Regions from separate parts of the Aquamicrobium terrae genome, predicted to be linked through region 1. Evidence: predicted binding sites of a transcription regulator. Region 1 holds the regulator's gene; the other holds the start of a gene.

Region 1 (9,034 bases):
CGGGGTAAGTCCCGTGCCGATGGCCCAGACAGGCTCATAGGCGACGATGGTGTTGGCCGCCGTGGCGCTGTCCGGCACGGAGCCGTCGATCTGCCGCGACAGCACGTCCAGCGTCTCGCCGGCCTGCCGCTGGGCATTGGTTTCACCGATGCAGACAACGGCGACGAGCCCTGCCCGCCATGCGGCCTCGGCCTTGGCGCGAACCGTCGCGTCGTCCTCGCCATGGTCGGTGCGGCGCTCGGAATGGCCGATGATGACATGGCTGGCGCCGGCGTCCTTCAGCATCTCGGCCGAGATGTCGCCGGTGTGGGCGCCGCTCTCCTTGGGATGGCAATCCTCGCCGCCGGCGCGAACCGGGGTGCGGGCAAGGATTTCGGCCGCACGCGCCAGAAGCGTGGCAGGCACGCAGATCAGCGCTTCCGTCTGCGCATCCAGCCCACGCATGAAACCGTCACCGATCGCTCTCAACTCATCGAGGGAAGCGCTGGTACCGTTCATCTTCCAGTTGCCCGCGACGAGCGGTCGAATTCCTGGCGTCATGTCTTTTTGATCTCCGACAGGTTCCATATGCGCGCCTTCAGTAGCAAAATCGGCCCACAAAGCAATCGACAGTGACGCCCAAGGAGGCTATTGCCCATGGGCCTTATCTGAAACCGGAAGTGAACATGCTCGACAGCCTGAGAAAAGCCGCGGGAACCTGGGTCGCCAAAACTTTGCTCCTCATACTGGTGCTGAGCTTTGCCGTTTGGGGTATCTCCGGCCAGGTTACAGGCGTCGGCGGTCACGAATCCGTGGTCAAGGTCGGCGGCACATCCGTGTCCGTCAATGAATACCGGCTGGCATACGATCGCCAGATCAATGCGCTGTCGCAGCAGTTCGGCCAGCGTCTGACGCAGGAGCAGGTCAATGCGCTGGGGCTCGACCAGCAGGTGCTGGCCCAGCTCGTATCGGGCGCCCTTCTGGACGAGCAGGCCCGCAAGATGGGCCTCGGCATCTCGCAGGACCGGCTTGCCTCGCTGACGCACGAAGACCCGGCCTTCCGCGGCCCCGGCGGACAATTCGACCGCCAGATGTTCGACTATGTGCTGCGCCAGGTCGGCATGCGGCCGGAAGATTATCTCCACAACCGCTCGCAGGTGGCCAAGCGCCAGCAGATCATCGAGGCGGCGACCGATGGCCTGAAAGTGCCGGACACCTTCCTCAAGGCCTTTGCGCTCTACCAGGGCGAGGACCGCACGGTGGACTATCTGGTGCTGCCGAAATCGCTGGTCGAGCCGATCGCCGCGCCGTCCGACGCCGACCTTTCTGCGTATTTCGAGGAAAACAAGCAGAGCTATGCGGCGCCCGAATTCCGCAAGTTCTCCTATGTGCGGCTCGAGCCGGAAGACATCGTGGATGTCAGCTCCATCAGCGACCAGCAGGTGGCCGAGGATTACGAGAAGAACAAGGCGCTCTTCACCACGCCCGAAACGCGCAAGATCGAACAGATCGTGTTCGCCTCAGAGCAGGATGCCCAGACGGCGCGCGATTCGATCAACAGCGGCGCAACCTTCGATAAGGTCTATGCCGCGCAGGGCAAGACCGAAGCCGATATCCAGCTCGGCACCTTGTCGAAGGACAAGATTGCCGACCAGGCAGTGGCCGAGGAAGCCTTCGCGCTTGGCCTCAACGAGGTGAGCAATGTGGTCAAGGGCACGTTCGGCCCGGTGCTGCTGCGGGTCACCGAAATCAATCCCGAAGTGGTGAAGCCGCTTGCCGAGGTTACCGACCAGATCCGCAAGGACCTGGCGCTCAGCGAGGCCAACCGCGTGCTGCTCGACGTGCACGACGCCTACGAGGACGCACGCGCCGGTGGCGATTCCATGGAGGAAGCCGCGTCCAAGCAGCGTCTGAAGGTGGTGTCGATCGAGGCGATCGACCGCTCCGGCCGGGGTCCCGATGGAAACGTCCTGCGCGACCTGCCTGAATCGGCCAATCTGATCCGCGCCGTCTTCGAGGCGGAAACCGGCATGGAGAACGACAGCCTGACCACCGCCAATGGCGGCTACCTCTTCTACGAGGTCAATTCCGTCACTCCGGCCCGTGACCGCACGCTCGACGAGGTGCGCGATCGCGTCGTCGCCGACTGGACCGCCCAGGAAACGGAAAAGAAGCTGCAGGCCAGGGCCGAAGAGTTGAAGAAGCGCGTGGAGGATGGCGCGGAACTGGAAGCCATCGCCTCCGAGCTTTCTCTGGAAAAGCAGACCAAGCGCGGTCTGAAGCGCTCCGCCGACGACGCCGATTTCGGCCGCGAAGGTGCCGCCGAGATGTTCGACGTCGGTGAAGGCGGATCGGGCATCGTGGCCGCGCCCACCGGCGACGCGCAGATCCTGTTCAAGGTCGCGCAGGTGGTCGAGCCGGCCGGCGCGGATGCCAGCACGGTGCCGGACGATGTGCGCAACTCGTTCGCGTCGGGCCTGTCCGGCGACCTGCTCGACCAGCTCGTGGCCCAGCTTCAGACCCAGTACCAGGTCGAGATCGATCAGGTCGCCATATCGCAGGCGCTGACCCGATGAGCGCATTGAAGCCTTTCATCGCCAGTGTCGCCGCAGGCAGGCCGCTGAGCTTCGAGGAGGCCCGCGAGGCGTTCGACATCATCATGTCGGGCGATGCCACGCCCGGCCAGATCGGCGGCTTCCTGATGGCGTTGCGCGTGCGCGGGGAGACGGTGAGCGAGATTTCCGGCGCGGTCGCCACCATGCGCGACAAGATGCTGCGCGTTTCGGCGCCCGCTGCTGCCATCGACATCGTGGGAACCGGCGGCGACGGCTCGCACAGCGTCAACATCTCCACCGCTTCCGCCTTCGTCACCGCCGCCTGCGGCGTGCCGGTCGCCAAGCATGGCAATCGCGGCCTGTCGTCCCTGACCGGCACGGCGGATGTCTTGACCAGGCTCGGCGTCAACATCGAGCTCGCGCCCGATGCGATCGGCCGCTGCGTCGAGCAGGCCGGCATCGGCTTCATGTTCGCCCCCTCCCACCATCCGGCCATGAAGCATGTCGGTCCGATCCGCGTGGAACTGGGAACCCGGACCATCTTCAACCTGCTCGGCCCGCTTACCAATCCCGCCGGGGTCGGACGCCAGCTTGTCGGCGTGTTCGCGCCGGAATGGGTCTTGCCGGTGGCCGAGGCGCTGAAAACCCTCGGCTCCACCCATGTCTGGGTGGTGCATGGCGACGGCTATGACGAAATCACCGCCACCGGCGAAACGCATGTGGCGGAACTGGCCGGCGGCGAGATTCGCAGCTTTACCCTCACTCCGGAGGCACTGGGCCTTGAACGCCACACCAAGGAAGCGTTGCGAGGCGGCGATTCGGAGTTCAACGCGGCCGCCCTGCGCAAGGTGCTGTCCGGCGCGCCGGGCGCCTATCGCGATACGGTGCTGATGAATGCCGGCGCGGGCCTGGTCGTTGCCGATCAGGTGACGACACTGGCGGATGGCGTCGCCAAGGCCAGAGAGGCCATCGACAGCGGCCGCGCCATGGTGGTGCTTGACAGACTGGTCGAGGTTTCCAACGCTTAGCCATGTCCGATATTCTGCGTAAGATCGAAGCCTACAAACGCGATGAGATCGCCGCCGCGAAAGCGCGGGTTTCTCTGGACGATCTCAAGGCGCGCGCCGCCGGACTGGAAAAGCCGCGCGGCTTTCTGGCCGCGCTGGAGGCCCGCAACCACGACGGCCAGTTTGCGCTGATCGCCGAGATCAAGAAGGCAAGTCCCTCGCGGGGGCTGATCCGGCCTGATTTCGACCCGCCCTCCCTCGCTCGCGCCTATGAGGCAGGCGGCGCAGCCTGCCTTTCCGTGCTGACCGATGCGCCGTCCTTCCAGGGCGCGCCGGAATATCTGACCGCGGCGCGCGATGCGGTATCGCTTCCGGCACTGCGCAAGGATTTCCTGTTCGACACCTATCAGGTGCATGAGGCGCGCGCCTGGGGCGCGGATGCCATCCTCGTCATCATGGCCAGCGTCGACGACGACATGGCGCGTGCGCTGGAGGAGACGGCCTTCTCCCTCGGCATGGACGCGCTGATCGAGGTGCATGACGAGGAAGAGATGGAGCGGGCCCTGCGCCTCTCCTCCCGCCTCATCGGCATCAACAACCGCAATTTGCGTACCTTCGAGACGACGCTGGAAACCTGCGAGCGGCTGGCGCCCATGGTTCCGTCCGACCGGCTGCTGGTCGGCGAAAGCGGCATCTTCACCAATGAGGACTGCAAGCGGCTGGCCGCGAGCGGCATCGGCACGTTCCTGGTGGGCGAAAGCCTGATGCGGCATGAGGACGTCGCCACGGCAACGCGTGTCCTGCTCGGTCTCGACGCCGAGGAGGCATTGACGACGTGAGCGACACCCCATCTGCGGCGGGGTCCCGCCTCACCCATATCGGGGCTTCGGGCGAAGCCCATATGGTCGACGTCGGGGAGAAGGCCGAAACCGTGCGCACCGCCGTCGCCGAAGGCAGCGTGCGCATGCAGCCCGCCACGCTTGCCATGATCCTCGAAGGCAATGCCAGGAAGGGCGACGTGCTGGGCACGGCCCGCATCGCAGGCATCATGGCCGCCAAGAAGGCGCATGAACTCATCCCGCTCTGCCATCCGCTGCTTCTGACCAAGGTGTCCGTGGACATCGAGGCGGATCCTGACCTGCCCGGTCTGCGGGTGCAGGCTCTGGCGCGCGTGACCGGCAAGACCGGCGTCGAAATGGAAGCGTTGACAGCGGCTTCCGTCGCCTGCCTCACCATCTACGACATGGCCAAGGCCGTGGATCGTGCCATGGTGATTTCCGAGATAAGGCTGGTTTCCAAGACGGGCGGGAAATCAGGCGACTATCAGTCAGGTGCATGACATGACGCTGGTTCCGCTGGAGACGGCGCTGGAGCGTCTTCTGGAGGACGCCCGCCCCCTGTCGGCCAGCGAAAGCGTGGCGCTGCACGAGGCTTACGGCCGGGTGCTGGCCGAACCGGTGGCGGCGCTGCGCACGCAGCCGCCTTTCGACGCCTCCGCCATGGATGGTTATGCCATCCGGGGAGCAGACGCCGGCGTGGCCGGAAACCGGCTTTCGGTGATCGGCGAAGTCGCGGCCGGCGGCACCTTCCCCGGCACGGTCGGGGCCGGCGAATGCGTGCGCATCTTCACCGGAGCGCCCCTGCCTGCCGGTGCCGATACGGTCGTGATCCAGGAGGACGTGACCGTCGTCTCGCCCGGCATGGTCGAATTGCGCGAACCAACGAGAGCCGGCCGCAATGTCCGGGGCGCCGGGCTCGATTTCGTGGAAGGCGACCTGCTGATCGACAAGGGCCAGTTGCTTGGACCCAGTTCCCTGTCGCTCGCGGCTTCCGCCAATCATCCGCGCCTTTGCGTGGTGAAGCGGCCGCTGGTCGCGATCATCGCCACGGGAGATGAATTGCGCGCACCCGGCAGCACGCTCGGACCCGGCCAGATCATTTCCTCCAACGCCTATGGTGTCGCCGCCCTGGCGCGCGCCGCAGGTGCCGAGGTGCTCGATCTCGGCATCGCGCCCGACAGCAGGGATGCAATCGCCGCGCTGGTGAAGAAGGCCGTTGCCGCCGGTGCCGACGTCATCGTCACGCTCGGCGGCGCATCGGTGGGCGATCACGACCTCGTCCACGAGGTGCTGACCGGCGAGGGCATGACGCTCGACTTCTGGAAGATCGCCATGCGCCCCGGAAAGCCGCTGATGTTCGGCCGGATGGGCGACATCAGGTGCATCGGCCTGCCCGGAAATCCCGTCGCCAGCCTCGTATGCTCGCAGCTCTTCCTGAAACCCCTGCTTGCCCGCCTCGGCGGAAGGCCGTTCCGGCAGGACATGCGTACGGCCCGGCTCGGTGCCAGAATGCCCGCCAACGACCGCCGCCAGGACTATGTTCGCGCCCGCATCGACGAGTTGGACGGCGAACTCGTCGCCACGCCCTTCGACCTGCAGGACTCGTCCATGCTGCGCGTACTGGCCGCCTCGGGCGGCCTCATCGTGCGCGCGCCCTTCGCCCCCGCATCGGACGCCGGCGAGGCCTGCCAGGTGCTGATGCTCGGCTGAACCGCAAGCGATCGCAGCGGGGCGAGGGTTTATAAACCCTGAATCCATTCACTAAACTTTAAACGGTTGCGGAACACAAATGGAACAGATAGTGTTTGTTCCGGGTTTGTTTTCCGATTCTGGATTCGCCGCTGCCGGGGGAGCCGATGCTGACGCGCAAGCAACATGAACTGCTTCTCTTCATTCATGAGAGAATGAAGGAAAGTGGCATTCCGCCGTCATTCGACGAAATGAAGGACGCGCTCGATCTTGCCTCCAAGTCGGGCATCCATCGGCTCATCACCGCGTTGGAAGAGCGCGGTTTCATCCGCCGCCTGCCCAATCGTGCGCGAGCGCTTGAAGTGTTGCGCCTGCCCGATTCCATCGCGCCGGGCCTCCACACGGCAAGGAAGTTTTCGCCCAGCGTCATCCAGGGCAGCCTGGGGCAACCGCCGAAGGACGTGCGCCGGCCACAGTTGGCCAGCAATGACGACGATGCCGGGGCGGCGGTCTCCATTCCGGTCATGGGGCGGATCGCCGCCGGTGTGCCGATCGACGCCATCCAGCACAAGACGCACTCCATCTCCGTTCCGCCGGAAATGCTCTCCGGCGGCGAGCATTACGCGCTGGAGGTCAAGGGCGACTCGATGATCGAGGCCGGCATATTCGACGGCGATACCGTCATCATCCGTAACGGCAACACGGCAACGCCCGGCGACATAGTGGTGGCGCTGGTGGATGACGAAGAAGCCACCTTGAAGCGCTTCCGCCGCAAGGGTGCATCGATCGCGCTGGAGGCCGCCAATCCGGCCTATGAAACCCGGATTTTCGGGCCGGACCGGGTGAAGGTGCAGGGCAGACTGGTCGGGCTCATCCGCCGTTACTGAACAAGGTCACAGCAACCAAACGACGGGCGAATGCTGAGAACTTGCGCCTCGCCTTAAGGGGAAGCGGGACCGCCTTCCGGATTGTTCTGGTGATGAAGTGTCGGATGATGATGCATTCGATGACGATCCATGGACTATTGGAAAAACATTTTTTAACAATTAGATAGATGCTTTTTCTAACGAGCGATTGAGGTGAATTCCGATTGCCGGCAACCAGTTGGAGAGGTGCCGGTCTTCCTGTGCGCAAGCACCAACCCGGACCAGGGCCGGCTCCGTAGGCGTTATCGCCGAGGTATTGGCGGCTTGAAGCCGGTCTATTCCAGGAGGCTATTCCGCCGGTTCTTCGGAGAACGCTTCTCCCCCGATGTCTTCCGCCATGCCGGCAGGTTTATCCGCGACGTTGCCAAGTTCTTCTTCCGTAACGGCAGTCATCTTGCTGCCGGATGCTTTCCGCTCGTAGGGCGGCAGGCCCCTCGCCTCCCGTGAATACCGGCGCTGGTCGTGCCAGGGACGATAGCTGCCTTCGATGGCAAAGCGCACTTCGGCCGGCTGCCCGCCCAGTTCAGGGTCGCCCTTCACAAAAAACGCTTCGGCGCCGCCCTTTTGGGCCAACTGGCGGCGCGTGACGACGGCTACCCGCCGGTCGCGGCACGGATTTCGTGCAGTGGCATCCTCGATCACGATGAGACTTGCATGAGCGCATGCCCGGCGCGCCGTATCCATATCCGGGGCCTGTACGACCAGCGCGCCTGACGGATGACGCGCCAGACACAGCTTTTCGGCACATGCGAAGCCCTCCTCTTTTCCCGAACGGTCGGTACTCGCAGTGATTTCCCCAAGAAGGGCGCCTATATCCTTGTCCTTCAGTTGCCTCGGCCGAAGCACAGTCTCGGCGTCCAGCGCCCGTCTCCAATTGTCGATGGTAAAGACGTTCGGTCGCGGCCGGTTGGCCGCGATCCGGTCGCTTCCCATGGCGACGGCAACCAGCCTCGCATCCTCCGAAATCAGCACGTCGGGTGCGCGCGCCCCACCCAATATCGCCAGGCTCGCCACAGCGAAAGGCAACGCGGCTAGCCGCAGCCAGGTGGTGGTCATGGTCGCAATCACCAGCGCGACCGTCGCCAGTGCCACGGACCCGGCGGATATCAGCCCGACCGCATCGATCGGCGACATGTCGGCGATCCGCTCGGACAGGACGATCACCACGGTCAATCCCTTGCCCATCACCTGCAGCAGCGGGCCGTCCAGGCCGAAAGGCATGGCGAGCGAGGCAAACACCGCAAAAGGCATGACGATGATCGAAACGATCGGCATGACCGCGAGATTGGCCACGAGGCTGAGCGGTGCGACGCGCTGGAAATGCCACGCCGCATAAAGCGTCGTCGCCGCGCCCGCCACCACCGAGGTCGCGGCCAGCCCCACCATCATGACCGCGAAGCGATGCGCCAGCGCACCCGGGAGCGAGCGTTTGGGCGGCATGCCGGACGAAAGCCGGCTGGCGCGGTAATCCGACCACGCCGCATAGGCACCCACCAGCGCCGCCGTCGCCGCAAACGACATTTGGAAACTGGGGCCCACCACCTCATGCGGCGTGACGAGAATGACGACGATTGCCGAAATGGCGAGATTGCGCATGGTGAGCGCGCTTCGGTCGAACAACAGCGCCACCAGCATCACCGCCAGCATGATGAAGGAACGCACCGCCGCAACGACCATGCCGGAAATCAGCAGATAGGCGACAATGGCGAACAGGGCCGCCAGCGCGGCATATTTCTTGACCGGATGGCGCGAGGCGAAATCCGGAAACAGCGCGAACAGGCCGCGCATCAACCCCATCACCGTGCCGGCCACCAGCGCCATGTGCAGGCCGGATATGGAAATGATGTGATAGATGCCGGTCTTGCGCATCGCCTCGTTGATTTCTTCGGGGATGCCGGCACGCACGCCGACGATCAGGGCCGCCGCGATTTCGCCCTCTGGCCCGCCGATGCTGTGCCTGATCCGGTCGGCAACCGATTGCCGCGCCTGCTCGATGGCCGTGCCGATACGCGCACCGGTCGAAGCCGGGCCGGCGGCAG
Region 2 (9,034 bases), 3.0 Mb from region 1:
CCGAAGACGACGAACACGCCGACTGCCACCAGCGCCAGAAGCTTCACCACCGCCTCGAAGGCGATGGCGGCCACAACGCCCGGATGCTGTTCACGCGCATCGACATTGCGGGTGCCGAACAGGATGGTGAACACGGCCATGCCGATGGCGACGCCGAGCGCCAGCGTCACCTCGTCCAGCGTCGCCAGATGGTCGGTCCCGGCACCCTTGGCGACCGACACGGTCTGGATGGAGGTGGTGATGGCCTTGAGCTGCAGCGCGATATAGGGGGCGATGGAGACCACCGCGATCAGCGTGACCAGCACCGCCAGCCGGCTCGACTTGCCGAAGCGCGAGGACAGGAAGTCGGCGATGGAGGTGATGTGCTGGCTGTGGGCGATGCGGATGAGCTTGCGCAGCAGGAACCACCAGCCGACGAAGACCAGCGTCGGCCCCATGTAGATTGCCGCGAACTCGAGGCCGCTGCGGGCGGCGGTGCCGACCGCCCCGTAGAAGGTCCAGCTCGTGCAATAGACGGAGATCGACAGCGTGTAGATGGCCGGCGACCTGAGGAAGCCGGCATTGCCGCTCTTGGCACGCGCATCGGACAGATAGGCGAGCAGGAACAGCAGCCCGACATAGCCGACCGCGGTCAGGATGACGAAATCCGGCGAAAGCATCATGTGTCACCGGGCGGATCGGCCGGCAACGGCGAGACATTCTCCGCCAATGCCTTCGGTGCCGCCTCGCGGAACTGGCGGCGGCGCGAAAGCAGGATCGCGCCGACGATGACCAGAAGCCAGACACCGAACAGGTAGAGCACTTCGACCGGCACGCCGAAGGGCATCCGCCTGCCTTCGAACAGGTTGAGCAGCGGCGGCATCAACAGGACGACGCCGAAGAACGGCACCAGAAGCGCGACGTCCTCGCGCTCCGACCGCTCCTCCTTCGAAGGCGTGGGCGAGCCGGGCGAGCTAGGCATGGGCAGCGGAACAGGGCTGGCTGTCGAGGATGCGGCGAACCGCATCCACCACCTCGCCATTCGCATAGGGCTTGGTGATGAAACCGTCCGCCTTCAGGTCCATCGCCGCCTGCCGGTCATATTGCTGGCCGCGCGCCGTGAGGATGACGACGGAGGTGGACGCGAACGCCTCGTTGGAGCGCAGCGCCTTCAGAACGTCGAGGCCACCACGCTTGGGCAGCATGATGTCGAGCAGGATCATGCGCGGCCGGAACCGCAGGGCCGCCTCCAGCGCCGCCTCGCCGTCGCGCGCGACACCGACGGACCAGCCGCACCGGGTGAGAATGAACTCGAGCGACTCCGATATGGCCTGTTCATCTTCGACAATGAGAATATCCCTCATCACAGCAGCCCCTCCCAAAGGCTGTGATCGGTACGGCCGCGCCTTCATCAGGACGGCCCTGCCGGACTTGCAAATATCCGGTCTTGTTCTTGTGCCCCCTATCCCAGTCCAAACGGCAGGGTAAATCAAGCCATCTAAAGTCGCAGACGCGCCGGAGCCTCCTTAAAGCGGGGCGCGGCCTTCCAGATTCACTGCCGGCAATCTTCAGCCCTGAAATGAAGAAAACAGGTGCAGCCAAGCCCCGGCGCCATGGCGCAAGCAATGCACTGCACGAAGTGACAAGCTGCTGAAAACAGACGGCAATCATAGTTCGGATGCAAAAACAGCGCCGCACGTCCATGCGGCGCTGCCTCCAGTCCGGTATCGCTCAACCTGCCGAAAAGCGCGGTTTCGCCCGGCCCGCCTTCCGTAGACGAACGCGCCGGGCGCCAGGCTCAGAACGGAATTTCGTCGTCGAGGTCGCGGCCACCGCCGCCACCGCCGCCGCGCGAACCGCCGAAATCGCCCGGGCCGGACTGGCCGAAGTCGGACCCGCGTCCACCACCGCCACCGCCGGAATAACCGCCGCGCTCATAGCCGACCTGTCCGCCGCCTTCACCCTGGCCACGAGCGTCGAGCATCTGCAACTCGCCACGGAATTTCTGCAGCACCACCTCGGTGGTGTAGCGGTCCTGCCCGGTCTGGTCCTGCCATTTGCGGGTCTGGAGCTGGCCCTCGATATAGACCTTCATGCCCTTCTTCAGATATTGCTCGGCCACCTTGGCGAGATTGTCGTTGAAGATCACGACATTGTGCCACTCGGTCTTTTCCTTGCGTTCGCCCGACATCTTGTCACGCCAGGTTTCAGAGGTGGCGATGCGCAGGTTGACGACCGGATCGCCGGAGTTCAGCCGCCGGATTTCAGGGTCTGCTCCCAGATTGCCGACCAGAATGACCTTATTGACGCTGCCCGCCATGACGCTGTCTCCACGCTCGTCCTAAATTGGAAGTCTGATGCACCTTACAGTCTGCCGCGCCGTTTGGCCCGCGTGCCGCACCTGTTTCCCCAAAAGGTTTTTTTGTTCCTCTTATGTTCTAAATTCTCACGCCAAAGTCAAGGGAAACATGACATCGCCGCCGACCCTTTTCCCCGGCGTGAACTGGCGTCGGCAGGCGCGGGCGCCTATAGTGGCGCCATGAAACCGTTGCACATGGCCATCTGCGCTGCGCTGTCCCTCGCCCTTTCCTGCGGGGCGGCGATGGCCGGGGCCAAAGCCGGGGCCTCGACCCCTTCGGCGCCGGCCCAAAGCGGCCTGCCCGGCGTGGACGGCGGCTACAGCATCGTGACGCCCTTGCCGCCGGAACCCGATGACCAGCCCCGGTCCGGCCAGTTCGGGCATTTCAAGGTCGGAGATTTCGACGTGAAAGTCTCCGGCAAGCTCACCTTCGATATCGGCGTCGGCTCGTTGCGGCCACCCAAGCGCTGAACTGGGCATGTTGCCCTTCGATCCGGCGCGCCCTTTCTCAAGTGCTCCATCAAGCAATGAGCCCCGCCGCTGCGTTTGCTGCGGACGGGGCTTTTGATGGGCTCAACCCAAGATGCCGGGAGTGGTTTACCGGCTTTGAATTTCGGATGCTTCGCGGCGTTCAGCCGACGATCCGACAAAAGTCTCTGATTGTAGGGGGAACGATCGGGACGCTTTCGTTTCGCGGAAATTTCCGGCCGAAAAGCTGCCGATCGCGGCTCCGGTCAGGCGCGGAGCCCTTCGGGACTGTCCGGTGGGGTCATACCTCTCTCCTTCTGTCCGTTTCACCATAGGGTCCGAAAGCACTTCATCCGCACGCGCATCATCCATTCTGCGGCGTCTCGCAGATGCCATGCGCCTCGCGAAGATCAGCCTCTTGAGGCGATCGGCTTCCGTACTTGGAAAATCTGGCGTCTCCACCGCGTTCCGTCAACAGTCCAAAGCGGACTTGAGCAAAATGTGATCTTTGTAACAGGCGGCACCCGGATTTTGTCAGGAGCCTGTTCGTTTTTTGTTCTTTCTGCTTGCCTGTCCTGGCGAAAGGCGCTTAAACGCTGCGTGGAAAGTCGCGGCCTCTCTCGAAACCGCGCCGGGACGACCTATATTGGCGGAAGGCCGGGGAAGCCCGCCATTCCGAAACATTTCAGATCGAGGCGGCGGAACGGCCATGGCCGACCACAAGTTCATTTCCATTCGCGGCGCGCGCGAACACAATCTCAAGAATGTCGACCTCGACCTGCCCCGCGACTCCCTGGTGGTGATGACGGGCCTGTCGGGCTCGGGCAAATCCTCGCTCGCCTTCGACACCATCTATGCCGAGGGCCAGCGCCGCTATGTCGAGAGCCTGTCGGCCTATGCCCGGCAGTTCCTGGAGATGATGCAGAAGCCGGACGTCGACCAGATCGACGGCCTGTCGCCCGCCATTTCCATCGAGCAGAAGACCACCTCGAAGAATCCACGCTCGACGGTCGGCACCGTCACCGAGATCTACGACTATATGCGCCTTTTGTTCGCGCGCGTCGGCGTACCCTATTCGCCGGCCACCGGCCTGCCTATCGAGAGCCAGACCGTGTCCCAGATGGTGGACCGGGTGCTGGCGCTTGAGGAAGGTACGCGGCTTTACCTGCTGGCGCCCATTGTGCGCGGCCGCAAGGGCGAATACCGCAAGGAGCTGCTGGAGCTTCAGAAGAAGGGTTTCCAGCGCGTCAAGGTCGACGGCACTTTCTACGAGATCGCCGACGTGCCGGCGCTGGACAAGAAGTACAAGCATGACATCGACGTGGTGGTCGACCGCATCGTGGTGCGGCCGGACCTCGCCACCCGCCTGGCCGACTCCATGGAAACGGCCCTGAGGTTGGCCGACGGGCTGGCCGTGGCCGAGTTCGCCGACAAGCCGCTGCCGCCGGAGGAGACGGCCGGTGGCGGTGCTGCCAACAAGTCGCTCAACGACACGCATGAGCGCATCCTGTTCTCGGAAAAGTTCGCCTGCCCGGTGTCCGGCTTCACCATTCCGGAGATCGAGCCGCGCCTGTTCTCATTCAACAATCCGTTCGGCGCCTGCCCGACCTGCGACGGGCTGGGCAACCAGCGCGCCATCGATCCGAACCTGGTGGTCCCGGACGACAATGTCTCGCTGCGCAACGGCGCCGTGGCGCCATGGGCGAAGTCCACCTCGCCCTATTACGCGCAGACGCTGGAAGCGCTCGGCAAGGTCTACGGCTTCAAGCTTGGCGACAAGTTCAAGGACCTGTCCGACGAGGCGCGCGATGCCATATTGCACGGCACCGGCAAGCGCGAGGTGACGTTCAACTACGACGACGGGCTGCGCTCCTACCAGACGACCAAGACCTTCGAGGGCGTGATCCCCAATCTCGAGCGGCGCTGGAAGGAGACGGAATCGGCCTGGATGCGCGAGGAGATCGAGCGCTTCATGTCGGCTACCCCCTGCCCCGCCTGCAACGGCTACCGCCTCAAGCCGGAAGCGCTGGCGGTGAAGATCGCCGGCAAGCATATCGGCGAAGTGACAGAGCTTTCGATCCGCAAGGCGGACACCTGGTTCAACAAGCTGCCCGGCCAGCTCAACGACAAGCAGAACGAAATCGCGGTGCGCATCCTCAAGGAAATCCGCGAGCGGCTGCGCTTTCTCAACGATGTCGGCCTCGATTACCTGACGCTGTCGCGCAATTCCGGCACGCTGTCCGGCGGCGAGAGCCAGCGCATCCGCCTGGCCAGCCAGATCGGCTCCGGCCTCACCGGCGTGCTCTACGTGCTGGATGAGCCGTCCATCGGCCTGCACCAGCGCGACAACACCCGCCTGCTCGACACGCTCAAGCATCTGCGCGACCTCGGCAACACGGTGATCGTGGTCGAGCACGACGAGGACGCCATCCTGCATGCCGACTACGTGGTCGATATCGGCCCGGCCGCCGGCGTGCATGGCGGCCGCGTGATCGCACAGGGCACGCCGCGCGAGGTCATGGCCAATCCGAATTCGATCACCGGCAAATATCTGTCCGGCGAGTTGGAGATCGCGACGCCGAGCGAGCGCCGGCCCGGCAAGAAGGGCAAGCGCATCAAGGTGGTGGGCGCACGCGGCAACAACCTCAAGAACGTGACGGCGGAAATCCCGCTCGGCACCTTCAGCTGCGTCACCGGCGTCTCGGGCGGCGGCAAGTCCACATTCCTGATCGAGACGCTGTTCAAGGCCGCCTCGCGCCGGATCATGGGCAGCAGAGAGCACCCGGCGGAGCACGACCGCATCGAGGGGCTGGAATTCCTCGACAAGGTCATCGACATCGACCAGAGCCCCATCGGCCGCACGCCCCGCTCCAATCCGGCGACCTATACGGGCGCCTTCACGCCGATCCGCGACTGGTTCGCCGGCCTGCCGGAAGCCAAGGCGCGCGGCTACCAGCCGGGCCGCTTCTCCTTCAACGTCAAGGGCGGGCGCTGCGAGGCGTGCCAGGGCGACGGCGTCATCAAGATCGAGATGCACTTCCTGCCGGACGTCTACGTCACCTGCGACGTCTGCCACGGCAAGCGCTATAATCGCGAAACGCTCGACGTGACCTTCAAGGGCAAGTCGATCGCCGACGTGCTCGACATGACGGTTGAGGAAGGCGTCGAATTCTTCTCGGCGGTGCCGGCGGTGCGCGACAAGTTGCAGACGCTCAAGGATGTCGGCCTTGGCTACATCCATATCGGACAGCAGGCGACGACATTGTCGGGAGGCGAGGCCCAGCGCATCAAGCTGGCCAAGGAACTGTCGCGCAGGGCGACCGGCAAGACGCTCTACATTCTCGACGAGCCGACCACCGGCCTGCACTTCCACGACGTGGCCAAGCTGCTCGAAGTGCTGCAGGAACTGGTCGAGCAGGGCAACACGGTCGTCGTGATCGAGCACAATCTGGAGGTCATCAAGACCGCCGACTGGGTGCTCGACCTCGGTCCCGAAGGCGGCGACGGCGGCGGCGAACTGGTCGCCACCGGTACGCCGGAGGACATCGTGGCCGAGCCGCGCAGCTATACCGGCCAGTTCCTGAAGGAGTTGCTGGAGCGCCGTCCCGGCGGGAAGCAGGTGGCTGCCGAATAGGCTTTATCGGCTCTCATTGTCGGTTCCCGAGGCAGACGATCACTGTCTGCCGAGCCACGCGCGAGGGCTGTGCGGCCGTTCCGCATCATCGGGCTGTAGCGGCGCGATGATCGGCGTACCTTCGAAAGCCACCGCACGGTTGCGGCCTCCCTGCTTGGCGCGATAGAGCCGGGCATCGGCGCGCTTGGTCAGCGTGGACAGCGTATCCCGCTCCATTGCCTCGGCGATACCGAAGCTGGCCGTAACCTGCATTTTGCCGTCCATCTCGCCGAAACTCGCCTCGCCGATGGCGGCGCGCAGCAGTTCCACCCAGCGCATGGCGTCCGCACTTGTCTGACCATGGAGCAGGATGGCGAATTCCTCGCCACCGATACGGCCGACCGGATTGCCCGGGCCGGCCGCTTCCGCGAGCAAGGCGCCAAACAGGTTCAGGACCGCATCCCCGGCACCATGGCCAAAAGTGTCGTTGATGCGCTTGAAATGGTCGATGTCGCACAGGACCAGCGACAGCGGGCGCTGCCACTCCCCGGCGAAAATGGCTTTCGCCCGTTCGTCAAACCCGCGCCGATTGAAAACGCCCGTCAGGCGGTCGCTGTCGCGCTCACGGCGCAGGTCGTCGATGACATCCATGACCGCCGCCGCCAGGATTGCCACCGCCAGGATCGCCACCGCCAGGGCGGAGCCGAGGACCGCCATGGAAAGCTGCAACGTCTGCCAGAAAAGGGCCTGTCCGAAGGCCCTCGCCCCAAGCGGAGGCGCTTCGAAACCGATGGTCAACATCGTGCGGACGAAGAACTGCGCCGAAAAGGCGAGCAAGACGACAAACAGCGCCCTGTCCACGAAACGCGCTCGCCAAAGGTGGCGCAGGCGCACCGTGGCCCACAGCAAGATCAGGCCATAGCCGAAATTCATCACGTAGACGCGCGCCAGCAGGTTGCGGTCCACATAGTAGAAATACCAGACCAGCCCGACGATCACGGCACCTGCCGCAAGGCCCCAGCCAAGGCCGAGCCGCCGGCCGGAGCGCTTGAGAAGACCTTCGGCGGTCAGCAGCACCGCCGACGTGTAGAAGATGCAGGATACCAGCGCATTGGCGCCGGGGGTGCGCGGCCAATAGACAATCTGGACACAGGCCCCGACCACAAACAGGGCACAGGCACCCGCAAGCAGAAGCAGATAGGGTCGCTTGCGGTCGATGGCCCAGGCGGCGGCAAACACACAGCCGAAGACGGCCAGCGTGCCCGGCCCGATCAGCGTCAGCGTCATCCTGACCGTCGTGTCGTCCATTCACCGCACCTGCCGCCGGGCGGTGGAACCGCCTGTGGATGAAAGAAGTCATATATCTGGTCGACACTTCCTGTTCGACAAGAGATTACCCCCCTTCCGTGGCATGGTGACAACTGTCAGCAGAGAAAACGACATGGTTTGCGCCATAGATGCCGGAATGGAATACTCCGCCCGCCACATTTTCCGATGACACTCCCGAGGAGCGACAGATGGCCAAGTCAGGAAAGATCCGTGCCGGCATGGGCGGCTGGACCTTCGAACCGTGGGACAAATCCTTCTATCCCGACAAGCTGGCCAAGGCCAAGCAGCTCAACTATGCGACGCGGCAGGTGCCGACGATCGAGGTCAACGGCACCTATTACTCCTCCTTCAAGGAGCCCACCTTCGTCAAATGGGCGACGGAAGCGCCTGACGGCTTCGTCTATTCGCTGAAAGGCAACCGCTTCGTCACCAACCGCCGTGTCCTGGGCGAGGCCGGGGAATCGATGACGCGCTTCCTCGGCTCCGGCGTCGCGGCATTGGGCGAAAAGCTCGGCCCGATCCTGTGGCAGTTCGCGCCCACCAAGAAATTCGATCCGCAAGATTTCGAGGCCTTCCTGAAACTGCTGCCGGAAAGCCAGGACGGGGTGAAACTCCGTCATGCGCTGGAAGTGCGGCATGACAGTTTCGCCACGCCGGAATTCGTGGCCCTGGCGCGGAAATATGGCGCGGCCATCGTCTATGCCGACCATGCCAAATATCCGGCCATTGCCGATATCACCGGCGATTTCGTCTATGCCCGCCTGCAAACCGGCAGCGACGACAACCCAGACTGCTACACGCCCAAGGCACTGGACGAATGGGCCGCCCGCGCCCGGACATGGGCCGAGGGAAAGGTTCCGGCCGACCTGCCCCTGGCCGATCCATCGACCCCGGCGCCGGTCCAGCCGCGCGACGTGTTCGTCTATTTCATCACCGAGGGCAAGGTGCGCGCGCCGTTCGGCGCCATGGCCTTGATGCGGCGGGTGAACGATTGAGGCTGCAAGCCCGACTTGCCACAGGCGCGACTTGAAAAAGTGATTCAAGTCGTTCGCGCCTTGAGTCGGAAAGATCGCCTATCTAGCTGAAATCATAACCGAAATGGATTTGGCGGGCGCGAGCATGCTGCCCGCCCCAATTTCACGTGCCGCGGGCCACGCGCTCGATCTCTTCGCGCACCAGACGCTCGACAAGTGTCGGAAGATTGTTGTCGAGCCATTCCTGCAGCATCGGCCGCAGCATTTCCTCGGCCATCTCATCCAGCGATTTCTTGCTGCGGGCCGCAAAGG

What was found. Region 1 encodes LexA, which represses DNA repair genes until DNA is damaged. Its sites were predicted from a motif close to TGTTCNNNNTGTGTTCNG; they were not measured.
Region 2: a site for LexA is predicted at 3,350-3,367, ahead of uvrA (excinuclease ABC subunit UvrA). Genes of this name have one in related genera too.

Annotation. Positions count from the first base shown of each region.
Region 1 covers NZ_JBRKLZ010000001.1:353,630-362,663, forward strand. Annotated here, with positions in the region: gene tpiA (triose-phosphate isomerase) at 1-540, opposite strand, end outside; gene ACVCNR_RS01920 (SurA N-terminal domain-containing protein) at 666-2,555, shown strand; gene trpD (anthranilate phosphoribosyltransferase) at 2,552-3,562, shown strand; gene trpC (indole-3-glycerol phosphate synthase TrpC) at 3,565-4,380, shown strand; gene moaC (cyclic pyranopterin monophosphate synthase MoaC) at 4,377-4,880, shown strand; gene ACVCNR_RS01940 (molybdopterin molybdotransferase MoeA) at 4,882-6,090, shown strand; gene lexA (transcriptional repressor LexA) at 6,237-6,956, shown strand; gene ACVCNR_RS01950 (ComEC/Rec2 family competence protein) at 7,284-9,034, opposite strand, start outside.
Region 2 covers NZ_JBRKLZ010000001.1:3,377,826-3,386,859, reverse strand. Annotated here, with positions in the region: gene ACVCNR_RS16715 (ATP-binding protein) at 1-662, opposite strand, end outside; gene ACVCNR_RS16710 (hypothetical protein) at 659-961, opposite strand; gene ACVCNR_RS16705 (response regulator transcription factor) at 954-1,343, opposite strand; gene ssb (single-stranded DNA-binding protein) at 1,778-2,299, opposite strand; gene ACVCNR_RS16695 (hypothetical protein) at 2,534-2,809, shown strand; gene uvrA (excinuclease ABC subunit UvrA) at 3,516-6,440, shown strand; gene ACVCNR_RS16685 (GGDEF domain-containing protein) at 6,480-7,727, opposite strand; gene ACVCNR_RS16680 (DUF72 domain-containing protein) at 7,937-8,743, shown strand; gene ACVCNR_RS16675 (PopZ family protein) at 8,886-9,034, opposite strand, start outside.